DNA from 2 places in the Streptomyces glycanivorans genome. Region 1 is predicted to be linked to the other one. Evidence: riboswitches for the same ligand, from Rfam matches in the RefSeq annotation. Region 1 holds a riboswitch; the other holds the start of a gene.
The links. A riboswitch is a leader RNA that binds a small molecule or an ion and turns the genes downstream of it on or off. The one in region 1 is predicted to bind glycine.
Positions count from the first base shown of each region.

Region 2: it holds a riboswitch for glycine, as region 1 does, so the genes downstream of both, gcvP (aminomethyl-transferring glycine dehydrogenase) here and gcvT (glycine cleavage system aminomethyltransferase GcvT) in region 1, are expected to answer to the same signal.

Region 1 covers NZ_CP120983.1:2,564,148-2,571,853, reverse strand. The annotation lists gene glyA (serine hydroxymethyltransferase) at 1-179, opposite strand, end outside; gene gcvH (glycine cleavage system protein GcvH) at 198-575, opposite strand; gene gcvT (glycine cleavage system aminomethyltransferase GcvT) at 667-1,782, opposite strand; glycine riboswitch at 1,950-2,047, opposite strand; gene P8A20_RS10805 (AAA family ATPase) at 2,222-2,917, shown strand; gene P8A20_RS10800 (enhanced serine sensitivity protein SseB) at 3,123-3,899, shown strand; gene P8A20_RS10795 (enhanced serine sensitivity protein SseB C-terminal domain-containing protein) at 4,063-4,875, shown strand; gene P8A20_RS10790 (ABC transporter permease) at 5,226-6,218, shown strand; gene P8A20_RS10785 (ABC transporter substrate-binding protein) at 6,263-7,706, shown strand, end outside.
Region 2 covers NZ_CP120983.1:7,201,592-7,209,297, reverse strand. The annotation lists gene gcvP (aminomethyl-transferring glycine dehydrogenase) at 1-2,423, opposite strand, end outside; glycine riboswitch at 2,617-2,712, opposite strand; gene P8A20_RS31910 (PRC-barrel domain-containing protein) at 2,846-3,217, shown strand; gene P8A20_RS31905 (DNA polymerase IV) at 3,139-4,602, opposite strand; gene P8A20_RS31900 (MerR family transcriptional regulator) at 4,678-5,295, opposite strand; gene P8A20_RS31895 (bifunctional nuclease family protein) at 5,465-5,938, opposite strand; gene ftsR (transcriptional regulator FtsR) at 5,992-6,735, opposite strand; gene P8A20_RS31885 (FHA domain-containing protein) at 6,777-7,565, opposite strand.

The sequences.
Region 1 (7,706 bases):
GGGTAGCCCTCGGCGTACTTGTTGGTGAGGACGGAGCCCTGCGCCTCCATGACCGCGACCGGAGCGAAGTTCTCCGAGGCGATCATCTCGAGGGTGGACTGCTGGCGGTGGAGCTCGGCGTCGACGGCGGCGGCGACGTCCGGGTCCAGCTCGTGGAGGGAGGAGTTGAGAAGCGACATCAGTGGGTCCCTAAGGTCTCAGTTGCCGGAGAACGCGGTGTACTCGTCGGCGGAGAGAAGGTCGTCCGGCTCTTCCGCGACGCGCACCTTGAACAGCCAGCCGCCCTCGAAGGGAGCGGAGTTCACCAGCGACGGGTCGTCCACGACGTCCTGGTTCGCCGCGGTCACCTCGCCGGTCACCGGCGAGTACAGGTCGCTGACCGACTTGGTCGACTCCAGCTCACCGCAGGTCTCGCCCGCGGTCACCGTGTCGCCGACCTCAGGGAGCTGGGCGAAGACGACGTCACCGAGCGCGTTGGCCGCGAACTCGGTGATACCGACCGTGGCCACGCCGTCCTCGAGGGCCGACAGCCACTCGTGCTCCTTGCTGTACCGCAGCTGCTGGGGGTTGCTCATGACCTGAATTCTCCTGTACGCGGGGGAGTGCTGATGAACGGTGGTCTTACGGTGTGAGACACGAATGCGTCACGTGCGGCGGCGCTCCGCCTTACTTGCGGCGCTTGTAGAACGGCAGCGCCACGACCTCGTACGGCTCGTGCGTGCCCCGGATGTCGACGCCGACACCCTCGGTGCCGGGCGCGGCGTGCGCCGCGTCCACGTAGGCCATGGCGATCGGCTTGCCCAGGGTGGGCGACGGGGCGCCGGAGGTGACCTCGCCGACGACCTTCCCGCCGGCCACGACGGGGTAACCGGCGCGTGGCACCCGGCGGCCCTCGGCGATCAGGCCGACGAGCTTGCGCGGCGGGGCCGCCTCCGCGCGCTCCGCGGCGGCGGACAGCGCCTCGCGGCCGACGAAGTCGCCCTCCTTCTCGAACTTCACGACCCGGCCCAGACCCGCGTCGAAGGGCGTCAGCGCGGTGGTCAGCTCGTGCCCGTAGAGCGGCATCCCCGCCTCCAGGCGGAGCGTGTCGCGGCAGGAGAGGCCGCAGGGGATCAGGTCGTACGGCGCGCCGGCCTCCGTCAGGGCCTTCCACAGCTGCTCGGCGTGCTCGGGGGCCACGAAGAGCTCGAAGCCGTCCTCGCCCGTGTAGCCCGTACGGGCGATGAGGGCGGGGACCCCGGCGACCGTTCCGGGGAGCCCGGCGTAGTACTTCAGTCCGTCCAGGTCGGCGTCCGTGACCGACTTGAGTACGGCGGGTGAGTCGGGGCCCTGGACCGCGAGCAGCGCGTACGCGTCGCGGTCGTCCCGCACCTCGGCGTCGAAGCCGCCGACGCGCGCGGTGAGCGTGTCCAGGACGAGCTGGGCGTTGCCCGCGTTGGCGACGACCATGAACTCGGTGTCTGCCAGGCGGTACACGATCAGGTCGTCCAGGATCCCGCCGTCCTGCGCGACGATCATCGTGTAGCGGGCCCTGCCCTCGCCCACGGTCGCGATGTTGCCGACCAGCGCGTAGCTCAGGAAGGCCGCCGCCTGCGGACCGGTGACGGTGATCTCGCCCATGTGGGACAGGTCGAACAGGCCGGCCCTGGTGCGTACGGCGTTGTGCTCGTCGCGCTCGCTGGCGTACCGCAGCGGCATGTCCCAGCCGGCGAAGTCGGTCATGGTCGCGCCCAGGGACCGATGCAGGGCGTCGAGGGCGGTGAGACGGGGGGCAGTGCTCATGGACATGGCTCCAGGGCATGACGACAGGGGGTGGTTCCCTCCCCATCTGTCATCGGAACCTGAGAGGTTCGCCGAGAGCCCCTGAAAGGGTCCTGACGGGGGCGGCCCCGTCAGGGTCGGCTTGCACCTTGGGTGGGGCCGCGCAGCGGCCCGCTTTTCAGATCTGCCTCATCCACGCGGTACGGGGCCTGAGAGATTCAAGGGAGGAACTTGCTCCTTCGGCGCCCGGCGCACACGGTGACCGGGACTCTCCCGCGCGGATTCAAACGGCCGGTATGCAGTTGGCGGGGTCATCATCGCACGCATTGCGGGAGAGTGGGGCGTCCCGGTCCGCACGGGTGCCGGTCCCGACACGTGCGGCCGGAAGCGGTTGTGCCGCATTACCTTTTCTTTACACTTCTTGGGCAGGTCCGTGGGTGACTCGGCAGGGGGAATGGCGATGACGTTGCAGCGCTACGCGACCACCGCAGGGGCGGCGAGCGGTGCGATGCCCCAGCAGTCCGGCGTGCCCGCACGGGAGCTGGTGGACGGGCACGCGCCGGTGGTCCGTGATCTGCGGGGCCGGGGCCGGGGCCCCCTGGGGCCGTTCGGCCTGGACTTCGCGCCGGGGGACGTGGTGGTGGTCTCGGGGCTGCCCGGCAGCGGGAAGTCCACGCTGATCCGGCGCACGGCCCGGCAGCACGCGATCGACTCCCAGGACACCAGGGACCGCTGGGAGACCGTCCTGCCCGCCTTACTCCCGTACGCGCTCTACCGTCCCCTGGTGCGCGCCGCGCACTACGCGGGGCTGTTGCGGACCCTGCGGGCGGGCGGGCCGGTCGTCGTGCACGACTGCGGCACGCAGGCCTGGGTGCGGCGCTGGCTGGCACGCGAGGCCCGGCGCCGTGGCAGCGCCCTCCATCTCGTCCTGCTCGACGTCACCCCCCTGGTCGCCAGACAGGGGCAGCGGGAGCGCGGCCGCGGGGTGTCCGGCTATGCCTTCGCCCGGCACCGCCGCGCGGTCGGCCGGCTGCTGCGCGACACGGAGAACGGACTGCTGCCACCGGGGTGCGCCTCGGCGGTGCTGCTCGACCGGGAGACGGCGGCGGCGATCGGTGTGATCGCGTTTCCGGAGCCGCAGCCTCCGCAGGCGTAGTCCCGGACCTGTCCTGAAGCGGCGAGGGCATGGCGGCGGCGGTCACCGTTCGCATACGCACAGTTCGCGCCCCTCCGGTGGGCTGTCCGGAATCTGGACGGTCCGGCGGGTCCGGTCATGGCTCCGGCCTGCGGCACTGCACTCGCGGTCCAAGCCGGTCTAAGGTTTCAGCCGCACAGCATGGCGAGAAAGGGACACAGACACCGTGGACATTCCGGCTCAGGGCCAGGCCCCGTCGTATCCGTCGCAGGGTTGGCCGGCCAACGAGCTCGAAGAAACGCTCAGCGCCTCTCTCGGCGTGCCCGGGGCAGGCGGACGGCTGGTCGAGGTCCTCGGCCGCAGCCATGTCTGGGTACCGCTGCCGAACGGCGGGGGACCGGACAGCATCGGCCTCGACCTGCCGACGGTCGACATCGAAGGCGGCGCGTACGTCCCCGTGTTCAGCTCCGAGGCGCAGTTCCTCCAGTGCGTCGGCACCCATCTCTCCTTCACCGTCGCGCCCGCACGCGAGTTCGCCCGTGGGCTGCCTCCGCAGCTCGGCCTGGCGGTCAACCCGGGCGGTTCCGTCGGCGTACCCCTGCCGCCGTCCGCCGTCGCCGAGCTCTGCCGGGCAGGGCGCACCCCGCTGGACGGTCCCGCGAGCGGCGGCCGGGTGCGGCTGTACGAGCCGGACTGGAAGGAGGACCCCGTCGACTTCCTCTCCGCGGTGTCCGCCGAATTCCAGGGGACCGGAGTGGTGAGCACCGCGCGCCGGGTACTGGCCAGCGTCGAGGGCGACAGCCCCGCCCTCTTCGTCGGCGTCGAGTTCGCCGTACGGGAAGCCGCGGAGCAGGGTGTTCCGCTGGACGCCCTGGGGCGCGCGCTGGGCCGGGTCCAGGTGCCCTGGCCGGTCAACCTCGTCCTGCTCGACGTGGCTCAGGATCCGGTCGGCGACTGGATGCTGGAGAAGGTCCGCCCGTTCTACCGGCGCGACGGGTACTGAGAGCAGGGGCTCGGCCACCCCGTGGCGTCGAGCCGGTGTCGGGGGCGGCGCATAAGCTGGTTGGATGACGAGGTCGCCCCGTGTGCCCGGGAGCGGCACCACAACACCGTGAAGCACGACAGCGGTTCGAAGAGGGGCGGGACCCGGAGTGAGTGCGTCAGGCATGGGGGCGGCAGAGCCGAGAGTGGGGGAGGGGCCGGGCGCTCGGGGAGAGGTCGAGCACCTGCTTCGTCAGATGGCCCCCGGGCGCCTCGACTCGTACGAGGCGCTGTTGCGGTCCCTGGCGGACGGCCAGGTCTGGATGCTGCTCTGGCACGGCACGGCGGGTTCCCCCGATGCGCAGTACGGCAACATGGAGGTCGAGGGCCTGGGGTACGCCCCGTGCGTGACCTCGGCCCAGGAGCTCTCGGCCAGTGGCTGGAACCGGGCCCACGAGGTGACCACCGGACGTGACATCGCCCGTTCCCTCTTCCCCGACCGCTGGGGCATCTGGCTCAACCCGCATGCCCCCGGCGGCGGCGTGGGCATCCCCTGGCTGGACCTGCGCCGCATCGCCACCGGCCTCGACCGGATGCCCGCGGGGCCGCTGCGGCTCACCGAACCCGCCGTCGAGATCCCGCAGTTCTACGCCCTGCTGTCGCAGAACGCCCACCGCACCCCCGCCGTCCGCGCCCTGCGCCGCGCCTGGGTGCAGCCCGCGCTCGGCGTCCCGTACCTCGCGATCGGGCTCGACCTCTACGACACCGGCCGGCCGTCCGTCGACGCGGTCCGCGCGATGATGCAGCAGTCGATCGGCGTCGTCCCCGACGGGCTGCCCGTCTCGACCGTCTCCCTGTCCGACGAGTACGACCCCGTCGCGATGTGGCTGAACGCCAACGCCCGGCCTTTCTACGACCGCGAGGCGCACGTCCAGGCGCCCCCGGCGCCCGGATACGGCTACCCGCCTGCCACCGGCGCCGCCCCGCACGCCTACTGAGCACGGCAGGCCGGACCGCCGAGGGCAATTGGTGGCTGGTTCGGCGCAGTTGGGTGCCATGTCCGTTATTGCGGATTAGTGACCGAGAGGTCCGCTCACGAAGCACGGCTGTCCGGATAACGGAAGCCCCTTGGCAGCATCACGTTTATGCAAACATTCCCCGTCAGGTCTGGCGGGTGATCGCAAAGTGGTTGAAGACTCCTCGCAGCAGGTGGTCCATGCCCGGCGCACCCCTCTTTCAAACAGGGTCTGTTCGGCCGCACATCACCACTTGTGTCACATTTCGTAAGAGCCGCTACAGCGGCGGTTCACAGGCCGGCCACCGTCGGCCGAGAGGGGTCTCCAACGCAATGACGGCACCGATCGAGACCACCCGGGCGGACGCGCAGCCCGAGACGGTGCTGGAAGGCGCCGGACGTAAGGAGATCGAGGGCCGTTCGCTCGGCCGCATCGCCTGGACGCGCTTCAAGCGGGACAAGGCCGCGATGGCCGGTGGCATCGTTGTCGTGCTGCTGATCCTCACCGCGATGCTGTCCAAGCCGCTGCAGTCGCTTCTCGGACTCGACCCCAACGCGTTCAACCAGAGCCTGGTCGACCCGGTCATGCTGGCCCCCAAGGGTGCCCTCGGCGGCATCAGTTGGGACCACCCCCTCGGAGTCGAGCCGCAGACCGGACGCGACATCCTGGCGCGCATCCTCGAAGGCTCCTGGGTCTCCCTCGTGGTCGCCGTCGGTTCCACGCTGCTCTCCGTCGTCATCGGCGTCGTCATGGGCGTCGTGGCCGGGTTCTACGGCGGCTGGGTGGACGGCTTCATCAGCCGGCTGATGGACACCTTCCTCGCCTTCCCGCTGCTCCTCTTCGCGATCTCCATCTCCGCCTCCTTGCAGGGCAACGCCTTCGGGCTGGAAGGGCTCACGCTGCGGATCGCGGTCCTGATCTTCGTGATCGGCTTCTTCAGCTGGCCCTACATCGGCCGCATCGTCCGTGCGCAGACCCTGTCGCTGCGCGAGCGCGAGTTCGTCGAGGCCGCCAGGTCGCTGGGCGCACGCGGCCCGTTCATCCTCTTCCGCGAGCTCCTGCCGAACCTGATCGCGCCGATCCTCGTGTACGCGACGCTGCTGATCCCCACGAACATCCTCTTCGAGGCATCCCTGTCCTTCCTCGGTGTCGGTATCGCCCCGCCGCAGGCTTCCTGGGGCGGCATGCTCACGCAGGCGGTCGACCTCTACGAGGTGGACCCGATGTTCATGGTCATCCCCGGTATGGCGATCTTCATCACCGTGCTGGCCTTCAATCTGCTGGGGGACGGGCTGCGTGACGCACTCGACCCTCGTGGCAAGTAATCGCGGCATCGCCGCACCGGACTAGCGAGGGGGCTTTCCTCAGCATGCAGAACAGAAAGACAGCAGCGGCCATAGCCGTGGCCGTAGCGGTTTCGCTCGGCGCATCGGCCTGCAGCGGCAGCGACTCGGGCGGTGACAGCAACGGCGGTGGGGGCAACGCCAAGGCGGACGCCGGTCTGACGAGCATCGTCAACGCGACCGACAAGAAGGGGGGAACGGTCACTCTGGAGCACGCGAGTGGCCCGGACTCCCTCGACCCCGGCAACACGTACTACGGCTGGGTGCAGAACTTCTCCCGCCTGTACGGCCGTTCCCTGGTGACCTTCAAGCCGGCCGCCGGCAAGGAGAGCCTGGAGGTCGTCCCCGACCTCGCGACCAGCCTCGGCAAGGCCAGCGCCGACGCCAAGACCTGGACGTACACGCTCCGCAAGGGCGTGAAGTACGAGGACGGCACCGAGGTCACCTCGAAGGACGTCAAGTACGCCGTCGAGCGCTCCAACTTCGCGCCGGAGGCCCTGTCCAACGGTCCGACGTACTTCAAGGCCTACCTCGAGGGCGGCGACAAGTACAAGGGCCCGTACAAGGACAAGTCGGCCGAGGGCCTCAAGTCCATCGAGACGCCGGACGACTACACGATCGTCTTCAAGCTCAACAAGCCGTTCGCGGACATGGACTACCTCGCCGCCTTCTCGCAGACCGCTCCGGTCCCGCAGAAGGCCGACACGGGCGCCAGCTACGTCCAGAAGATGGTCTCCTCGGGTCCGTACAAGTTCTCGGCGTACGACGAGAGCAAGGGCGCGACCCTGGTCCGCAACCCGGAGTGGGACCCGAAGTCGGACCCGATCCGCAAGGCGCTCGCGGACAAGGTCGAGCTCAAGTTCAACGTCAACGCGACGACGATCGACGACCACCTGCTCAACGACGCCATCACCGTGGGCGCCGAGGGCACGGGTCTGCAGTCCAAGACCCAGCCCAAGGTCCTGGTCAAGGCCTCGGAGAAGGCCAAGACGGACAACCCGTACGCCGGCGCCCTGCAGTACCTGGCGCTGAACGTCAACGTGAAGCCGTTCGACAACGCCGACTGCCGCAAGGCCGTCCAGTACGCCGTCGACAAGCAGAGCATGGTCGACTCGATCGGCGGCTCGGTCAAGGGCGACCCGGCCACCACGGTCATCCCCCCGACCGTCGCCGGGTACAAGAAGTTCGACCTGTACCCGTCCGAGGGCAACAAGGGCGACGTCGCCAAGGCCAAGGAGCACCTGGCCAAGTGCGGTCAGCCCAAGGGCTTCAAGACCACGCTGACGGCGCGCTCCGACCGTCCTGACGAGATCACCGCCGCCACGCAGCTCCAGGGCAGCCTGAAGGCGATCGGCGTCACCGCCGAGATCAAGCAGTTCCCCGCGGACAAGTACTTCACGGACTTCGCCGGTGTCCCGGACTGGGTCCACAAGAACAACGCGGGCATGATGATGATGGCCTGGGGCGCCG
Region 2 (7,706 bases), 4.6 Mb from region 1:
GGGCCGTTGTACAGGACCGGGAAGTGCGGTTCGAGACGCTTGGCGATGTAGTTGGCCGCGAGTACGGCGACCTGCGTCGCACGCTTCAGCCCCTCGCCACCCATCAGACGTACGTACGCCCAGGAGATCGGCAGGATCCCCGCGGAGCCCCAAGGGGCGGCCGAGATCGGGCCGACGCCGGTGTCCGGACCCGCCGCGGGCTGGAGGGGGTGGTTGGGGAGGTAGGGCGCCAGGTGCGCGCGCACCCCGACCGGACCGACGCCCGGGCCGCCGCCGCCGTGCGGGATGCAGAAGGTCTTGTGCAGGTTCAGGTGGGACACGTCGCCACCGAAATGGCCCGGCTTGGCGAGACCGACCAGGGCGTTGAGATTGGCGCCGTCCACGTACACCTGGCCGCCGGCGTCGTGCACCTCTCCGCAGATGTCGGCGACGTGCTCCTCGAAGACGCCGTGCGTGGAGGGGTAGGTGATCATGAGGACGGCGAGCTCGTCACGGTGCTTCGCGATCTTGGCCCGGAGATCCTCTATGTCGACCTCGCCGTCGTCGGCGGTCTTCACCACGACGACCTTCATGCCCGCCATGACGGCGCTCGCGGCGTTGGTGCCGTGCGCGGACGACGGGATCAGGCAGACGGTGCGGCCGTGATCCCCGTTGGCCCGGTGGTAGGCGCGGACGGCCAGCAGTCCGGCGAACTCGCCCTGCGAGCCGGCGTTGGGCTGGATGGAGACGGCGTCGTAACCGGTGACCTCGGCGAGGCGCTCCTCCAGCTCCCTGATGAGGGTGAGGAAGCCCTGCGCCTGCTCGGCCGGCGCGAAGGGGTGCAGCGCGCCGAACTCGGGCCAGGTGATCGCTTCCATCTCGGCGGTCGCGTTGAGCTTCATGGTGCAGGAGCCGAGGGGGATCATGCCGCGGTCCAGCGCGTAGTCGCGGTCGGCGAGCTTGCGCAGGTAGCGCAGCATCGCCGTCTCGGAGCGGTGCTGGTGGAAGACCGGGTGGGTGAGGACCGGGTCGGTGCGCAGCAGTCCCTCGGGCAGCGCGTCGGCGGTCGCGCCGTCGAGCGCCTCGATGTCGCCACCGGCTCCGAAGGCGGCCCAGACGGCGGCGATCCGGGTGCGGGTGGTGGTCTCGTCGCACGCGACGGAGACGTGGTCGGCGTCGACCAGGCGCAGGTTCACCCCGCGCTCACGCGCGGCGGCGACCACACCCGCGGCCGCACCGGGCGCGCGGACGGTCAGGGTGTCGAAGTACGCGTCGTGCACGACCTCGGTCCCGGCGGCCCGCAGTCCCTCGGCCAGGATGGCGGCGAACCGGTGGGTACGCCGGGCGATCGTCCGGAGCCCGTCGGGGCCGTGGTAGACGGCGTACATGCCCGCCATGACGGCGAGCAGCACCTGCGCGGTGCAGATGTTGCTGGTCGCCTTCTCACGGCGGATGTGCTGCTCACGGGTCTGCAGCGCCAGCCGGTAGGCCTTGTCGCCGTCCGCGTCGACGGACACCCCGACGAGGCGCCCGGGCAGGCTGCGGGCGAACTTCTCGCGTACGGCCATGAAGCCGGCGTGCGGTCCGCCGAAGCCCATGGGAACACCGAATCGCTGCGTGGTGCCCACGGCGATGTCCGCGCCCAGTTCGCCCGGGGAGGTGAGCAGGGTCAGGGCCAGCAGGTCGGCGGCGACGGACACGATCGCGCCCAGCTCGTGCGCCTGCTCGATGACGGGCTCGATGTCGCGTACGGCACCGGAGGCCCCCGGGTACTGGAGCAGCACTCCGAAGACGCCGCGCTCGGCGATCTCCGTGGGGATGCCCTCGGAGAGGTCGGCGACGACGACCTCGACACCGGTCGGCTCGGCCCGGGTCTCGATCACCGCGACGGTCTGCGGCAGGGTGTCGGCGTCGACCAGGAAGACGCCGCCCTTCACCTTGCCGACCCGTCGCGCCAGGGCCATGGCCTCGGCCGCGGCCGTGCCCTCGTCGAGGAGCGAGGCACCCGAGGTCGGCAGCCCGGTGAGATCGGCAACCATGGTCTGGAAGTTCAGCAGTGCCTCGAGCCGGCCCTGGGAGATCTCCGGCTGGTACGGCGTGTACGCCGTGTACCAGGCGGGGTTCTCCATGACGTTGCGCAGGATCACCGGCGGGGTGAACGTCCCGTAGTAGCCGAGACCGATCATCGGTGCGAGCACCTGGTTGCGGTCGGCGAGGCTGCGCAGCTCGGCCAGGACCTCGGCCTCGGTACGCGCCTCGGGGAGGTTCAGGGCCTCGGCGCTCCTGATCACGTCGGGCACCGCGGCGGCGGTGAGCTCGTCGAGGGAGCCGTAGCCGACCTGGGCGAGCATCTTCGCCTGGGCCCCGGCATCGGGCCCGATGTGGCGCTGCTCGAACGGAATGCCCTGCTCCAGCTGGGAGAGCGGAGTGCGACGGGGGGTCATGATGGAGGCCTCCTGGTCTGCCACGACCTGCGAGGGGCGCCACGGCGTGGCTGCCCGAACGGCCTCCCCCTCTGTCATCTCGACCTGAGAGCTTCACCGGCGCGCTTTGGGGCGTACCGGCTTTCACCGTCGGTGAGGGCGGGGCCCGTCGCGGCATGTGCCGTACGGATTCCGCCCTGCTTTCCAGAGTGACCTCGTCCGTGCGGTACGGGGGCCTGAGAGATTCCGGGGAGGAGTTGCTCCTTCGGCGCCCCCGGATCTCTCCGGAGGACTCTCCCGCACAGGGTCAGCAGCCGTGTTCCAGCCTACCAGCGGGGTCGACGCGGGCCGTCTCGAGTGGCCGACGACCCGGATGTGGCCTTTCGTAGAGCCTGTGGAGCAGCCGCGACCACCTGATGCCGTCGTGACCAGTGGGAGGCACCGTGCAGACCGACATCGATCCGCGCAGCCTGATCGGCCGCAAGGCCTTCGACCGTCAAGGTGCCAAGATCGGGACGGTGGACGAGGTCTACCTCGACGACGCCACCGGGGTGCCCGAGTGGGCCGCCGTGCGCACCGGCCTCTTCACCAGGGACGCGTTCGTCCCTCTCGAGCCGAGCGAGTTCGTCGACGGCGCCCTCCTGATCCCCTTCGACCGGACCCTGATCAAGGACGCCCCCGACTTCGGCGTGGGCCGCCATCTGTCCCCCGAGCAGGAACTGCAGCTCTACCGCCACTACGGGCTGGACTCCTCCCCCTCCGCCGAACCGGGGCCCGACAGGGACTTCGGCAGGCTGGCGGGCCAGGAGGAGTAGTCCTCCTGGTCACGCACCAGGGGCAGCGGGTCGGCAGGCTGCAGTTCGGGGTCGTCGACGCGGAACGTGCGTACCCGGCCGGGCGGTGACCACGGTTCCTCGAAGCGCACGGTGACCCGGCCGACCCCGCTCCCCTGCACCCAGCCGTGCCCGTGGACCTCGTGCCGTACGTCGTGTCCGGCCGGCCAGCGCCGGGAGGCGGGTTGCTCCTCGCCCTCCCGGCCATCCGCCCCCGCCGTCTCCCCCGCGGCAGGGTCCCGGTCGTCCGCGGAGCTGTCGGCGGCCGCGGATTCCCCGGCGGCGTGCTCCGCCTCGGCGGCCTGCGCGAAGAGGTCCTCCTGCGTGAAGTCCGCCAGCCCCGTGACACCGACGCCGAGCAGCCGTACGCCGCCGGTCGTGTCGACGGCCTCCAGAAGCCGCGCAGCGGCCTCCCTGACCACCGTGGGGTCGTCGGTGGGCCCACGCAGCGTCTCGGACCTGGTGAGCGTCGAGAAGTCGTAGCGGCGCACCTTGAGGACGACGGTGCGTCCGGAGCGCCCCGCACCACGCAGCCGCCGCACGCAACGGGCCGCGAGCCGCTCCACCTCCGTCCTGACGCGCACCCGGTCGTGGAGGTCCACGTCGAAGGTGTCCTCGACCGAGACGGACTTGGCGTCCCGCTCGGCGACCACGGGACGGTCGTCGTGGCCGAGCGCCATGCGGTGGAGTGCGATGCCATGGGCCCTGCCCAGCAGCCGCACGAGCTCCGCCTCACCCGCGTCCGCCAGGTGACTCACGACGGTCATACCGGCTCGTCGCAGGTGGTCGCCGGTGGCGGGGCCCACGCCCGGGAGGGTGCGCACGGACATGGGGGCCAGGAGCTCGCGCTCGGTGCCCGGCTCGATCAGCAGCAGTCCGTCCGGTTTCGCCTCCTCGGAGGCGATCTTGGCGAGCATCTTGGAGCCGGCGAGGCCGACCGAACCACTGAGCCCGGTGACGGCCCGGATCACGGTGCGGAGCTGCTCGCCGACCGCACGGGCGGACACCGAGTCGTCCGCGACCCCGCCTGCCTCCAGGTCGACGAACGCCTCGTCCAGGCTGAGCGGCTCGACGAGCGGTGACAGCCGCCCGAGCAGCTCCATGACCTGTTCGCTCACCGACCGGTAGAGCGCGAACCGCGGGACGAGGTAGGCCGCGTTGGGCGCGAGCCGCCTCGCCTGGGCCATCGGCATCGCCGAATGCACGCCGAGGCGCCGTGCCTCGTACGACGCGGTGGCGACCACACCGCGCATGCCGAGGCCGCCCACCACCACGGGCTTGCCACGCAGGCTGGGCTTCGCCGCCTGCTCCGCAGAGGCGTAGAAGGCATCCATGTCGAGATGCAGGATGGTGGGCGCGGCTCTCACACGGACCGATGCTGCCCTACGCCACTGACAACCGCCCCACCCGGCACACCCGCCGCGCCGTCCCGCCCAGGTGACTCAGCCCGCGCGATTACGCCGCCGCGCCAGCTCGTCGGCCGGGTTGTTGCCGATCAGGGTCTCCCCGGTGTCGACACGCTCCCCGTGGAGCTGGGACAGCGCCGCGTCGACATCCCTCCAGACGACGCCGACGGCGATGCCGAACACCCCCTGGCCGCCCTGGAGCAGGGAGACGACCTCGTCGGGCGAGGAGCACTCGTAGACCGTCGCCCCGTCACTCATCAGGGTCATCCGCTCGAGATCCGTGAACCCGCGTGCCCTGAGGTGCTGGACTGTCGTGCGGATGTTCTGCAGAGCGACACCCGTGTCCAGGAACCGCTTGACGATCTTGAGGAGGACCACGTCCCGGAAGCTGTAGAGACGCTGTGTGCCCGAGCCGTACGCAGGACGCACGCTCGGTTCCACGAGGCCCGTGCGCGCCCAGTAGTCGAGCTGCCGGTAGGTGATCCCCGCAGCCGCGCACGCCGTCGGCCCCCGGTAGCCGATGTCCCCTGTTCCTGCCACACCGTCCGCTGCCACCACAGCCGGCTGAACCGGCTGTCTGATGGAGTGGTCGGCCGCACCACCGTGCTGCCGGTACGGCCCACCCGCAGCCGTACCGTCGCCGCTACTTCTCACGCCGACCTCCGTCCTAGACCTGCCACCTCGAAGGTAGGCAGTCACCAGGGGTGCGTCAACGATCGCCACACTCGGCACGCCGAGTGATAATCACCCTGAGGGTGGTTTCCCGTGACTGGATTGCGGGAAAGGCTTGTCGAATGCGCTGACGCCGACCCCCGCCGGACGGTCACTGACTGTTGGTACCGAAGTCCTCCGGCGAGATCTGGTCGAGGAACTCGCGGAACTTCTCCACCTCGTCCTCCTGCTCGTCAGGGATCGCGATGCCCGCGTCGTCGAGCACTCCGTCACTGCCGTAGATCGGCGTGCCGGTGCGCAGGGCGAGCGCTATGGCGTCGGACGGACGCGCGCTCACCTCGACCCCGCTGGCGAAGACCAGCTCCGCGTAGAAGACCCCTTCCCGGAGATCCGTGATGCGGACCTCGGTGAGCTCCTGGCCGACGGCCTCGAGCACGTCCTTGAAGAGATCATGGGTCAGCGGCCTGGCCGGAGCCATGCCCTGCTGGGCGAAGGCGATCGCGGTCGCTTCCCCAGGGCCGATCCAAATAGGGAGGTACCGGTCGCCTCCCACTTCACGCAGGAGCACGATCGGTTGGTTGGAGGGCATTTCCACCCGGACACCCACAACGTCGAGCTCGTTCACACAGCAACCCTAGGACGTGCCCGCCATGTTTGGATAGTCGGGATCCTCCGCCCTCAGTGGAAGCCGGCCTTCAGAGCCGTCTGCACGAGGGCGGCGTGGAGCCGGACGGAGAGGTCCGCGAGCTCCCTCGCGGTGGCCTCCGCATGTGCCCTGGTCTGCGGATTCCTGTGCCGACGCAGGGGCGCGACCACTTGTTCGACCAGTCCCGCCTCGCGTTCCGCAGCCGCCTTGACGGCCCGCAGATGCCGAGGTTCCAGACCGAATCTGCCCAGATCCGCCACCAGACGGGCCACGGTCACGGCCTCGGCGTCATAGCTTCCGCCGGAGGCCGGCACGATCAGCCCGTACGACTCCCACTCGTCGAGCTGTTCCTCGCTGGCCTCCGTGGCCGCCAGGAGCTCCGCACGTCCGATCCGGGCTGCGGTGGCCCGTCCCGGCTCCTGGTCCTGCAGAAGGTCGGCGTGCTCGCCCTGACCGCCCCCGGACGGCAGTGCGGCCTTCTCGCCGCGGGCAAGGGCCTCCAGATGCTCACGGATGACCTTGAGCGGCAGGTAGTGGTCCCGCTGCATCCGCAGGACCTGGGCCAGCCGCTCGACGTCGGAAGGACGGAACTTCCGGTAACCCGAGGGCGTGCGCTGCGGCTCGATGAGCCCCTCCGCCTCCAGGAAGCGGATCTTGGAGATGGTGACTTCTGGGAATTCGTCGCGCAGCTGCAGGAGCACCGTGCCGATGCTCATCGCGCGCTGACCCGCGGAGGCGGTGCCGTGACCGGCACCGCCTGTCGATGTTCGCAGCATGGACCTTCCTGGGGTCCCCCCGGACGGTGTCCGGGGGAGGGTCACACGCCCCGCTGGCTCGCGTAGAAGACCAGCCGGTACTTTCCGATCTGGACTTCGTCGCCGTTGGTCAGCGCGACGGAATCGATGCGCTCACGGTTGACGTAGGTGCCGTTGAGGCTGCCGACATCACCCACGGTGAAACTACCGTCCGGGCTCCTGTGAAACTCCACATGACGCCGCGACACGGTCACGTCGTCGAGGAAGATGTCGCTCTGCGGGTGACGGCCGGCCGTCGTCAGGTCGCCGTCCAGCAGGAAGCGGCTTCCCGAGTTCGGGCCACGCCGGACCACCAGGAGCGCCGACCCCGCCGGCAGCGCGTCCACCGCGGCCTGGGCCTCCGGCGAGAGCGAGGGGAGGCCGGTCTGGCCCGTCGCCTCGGCCTCGTACGCCTCGATGCCTGAGATCGAGATGGTCGAGGTCGTCTCCGAGGCGCGCTCGGGCACTCCGCCCCTCAGCGGCGCGCCGCAGTTGGAGCAGAACCGACTGGCCTCGGCATTTCGATGCCCGCACCTCGTACAGACCGGCATGGACGAGCCCTCCGGAGCGGAGGCGAACCCTCCACCCGTACTCGAGGTCGATGATTCCCCGAAACCTATGCGCCCTGCACCGCCGGGGTCAACAGACGACGCGCCGGACCCACCGGCGCCGCCAGGGACCTCGTCGCGGAAGAGCGGACGCTCGGAGCCCTGCTCCTCGGCGCCCTGACCCTGGCGTGGAGCGCGATGACGGGCAGCGCTGTCGCTGTCCTGGCGGGCGCTCTTTCCGAACAACTTCGCAAACAACTTCACGGGCGTTTCCCCTTGACCGAAATAGACCCGCCCGTGGGGCAGGACGAACCCTGAATGAACACACCTGCCGACCCGGACATCCTCACAACGTCCGTATCCACCCGACAGTTTCCACCACGCGTCACCGATCCGTTGCGCCGA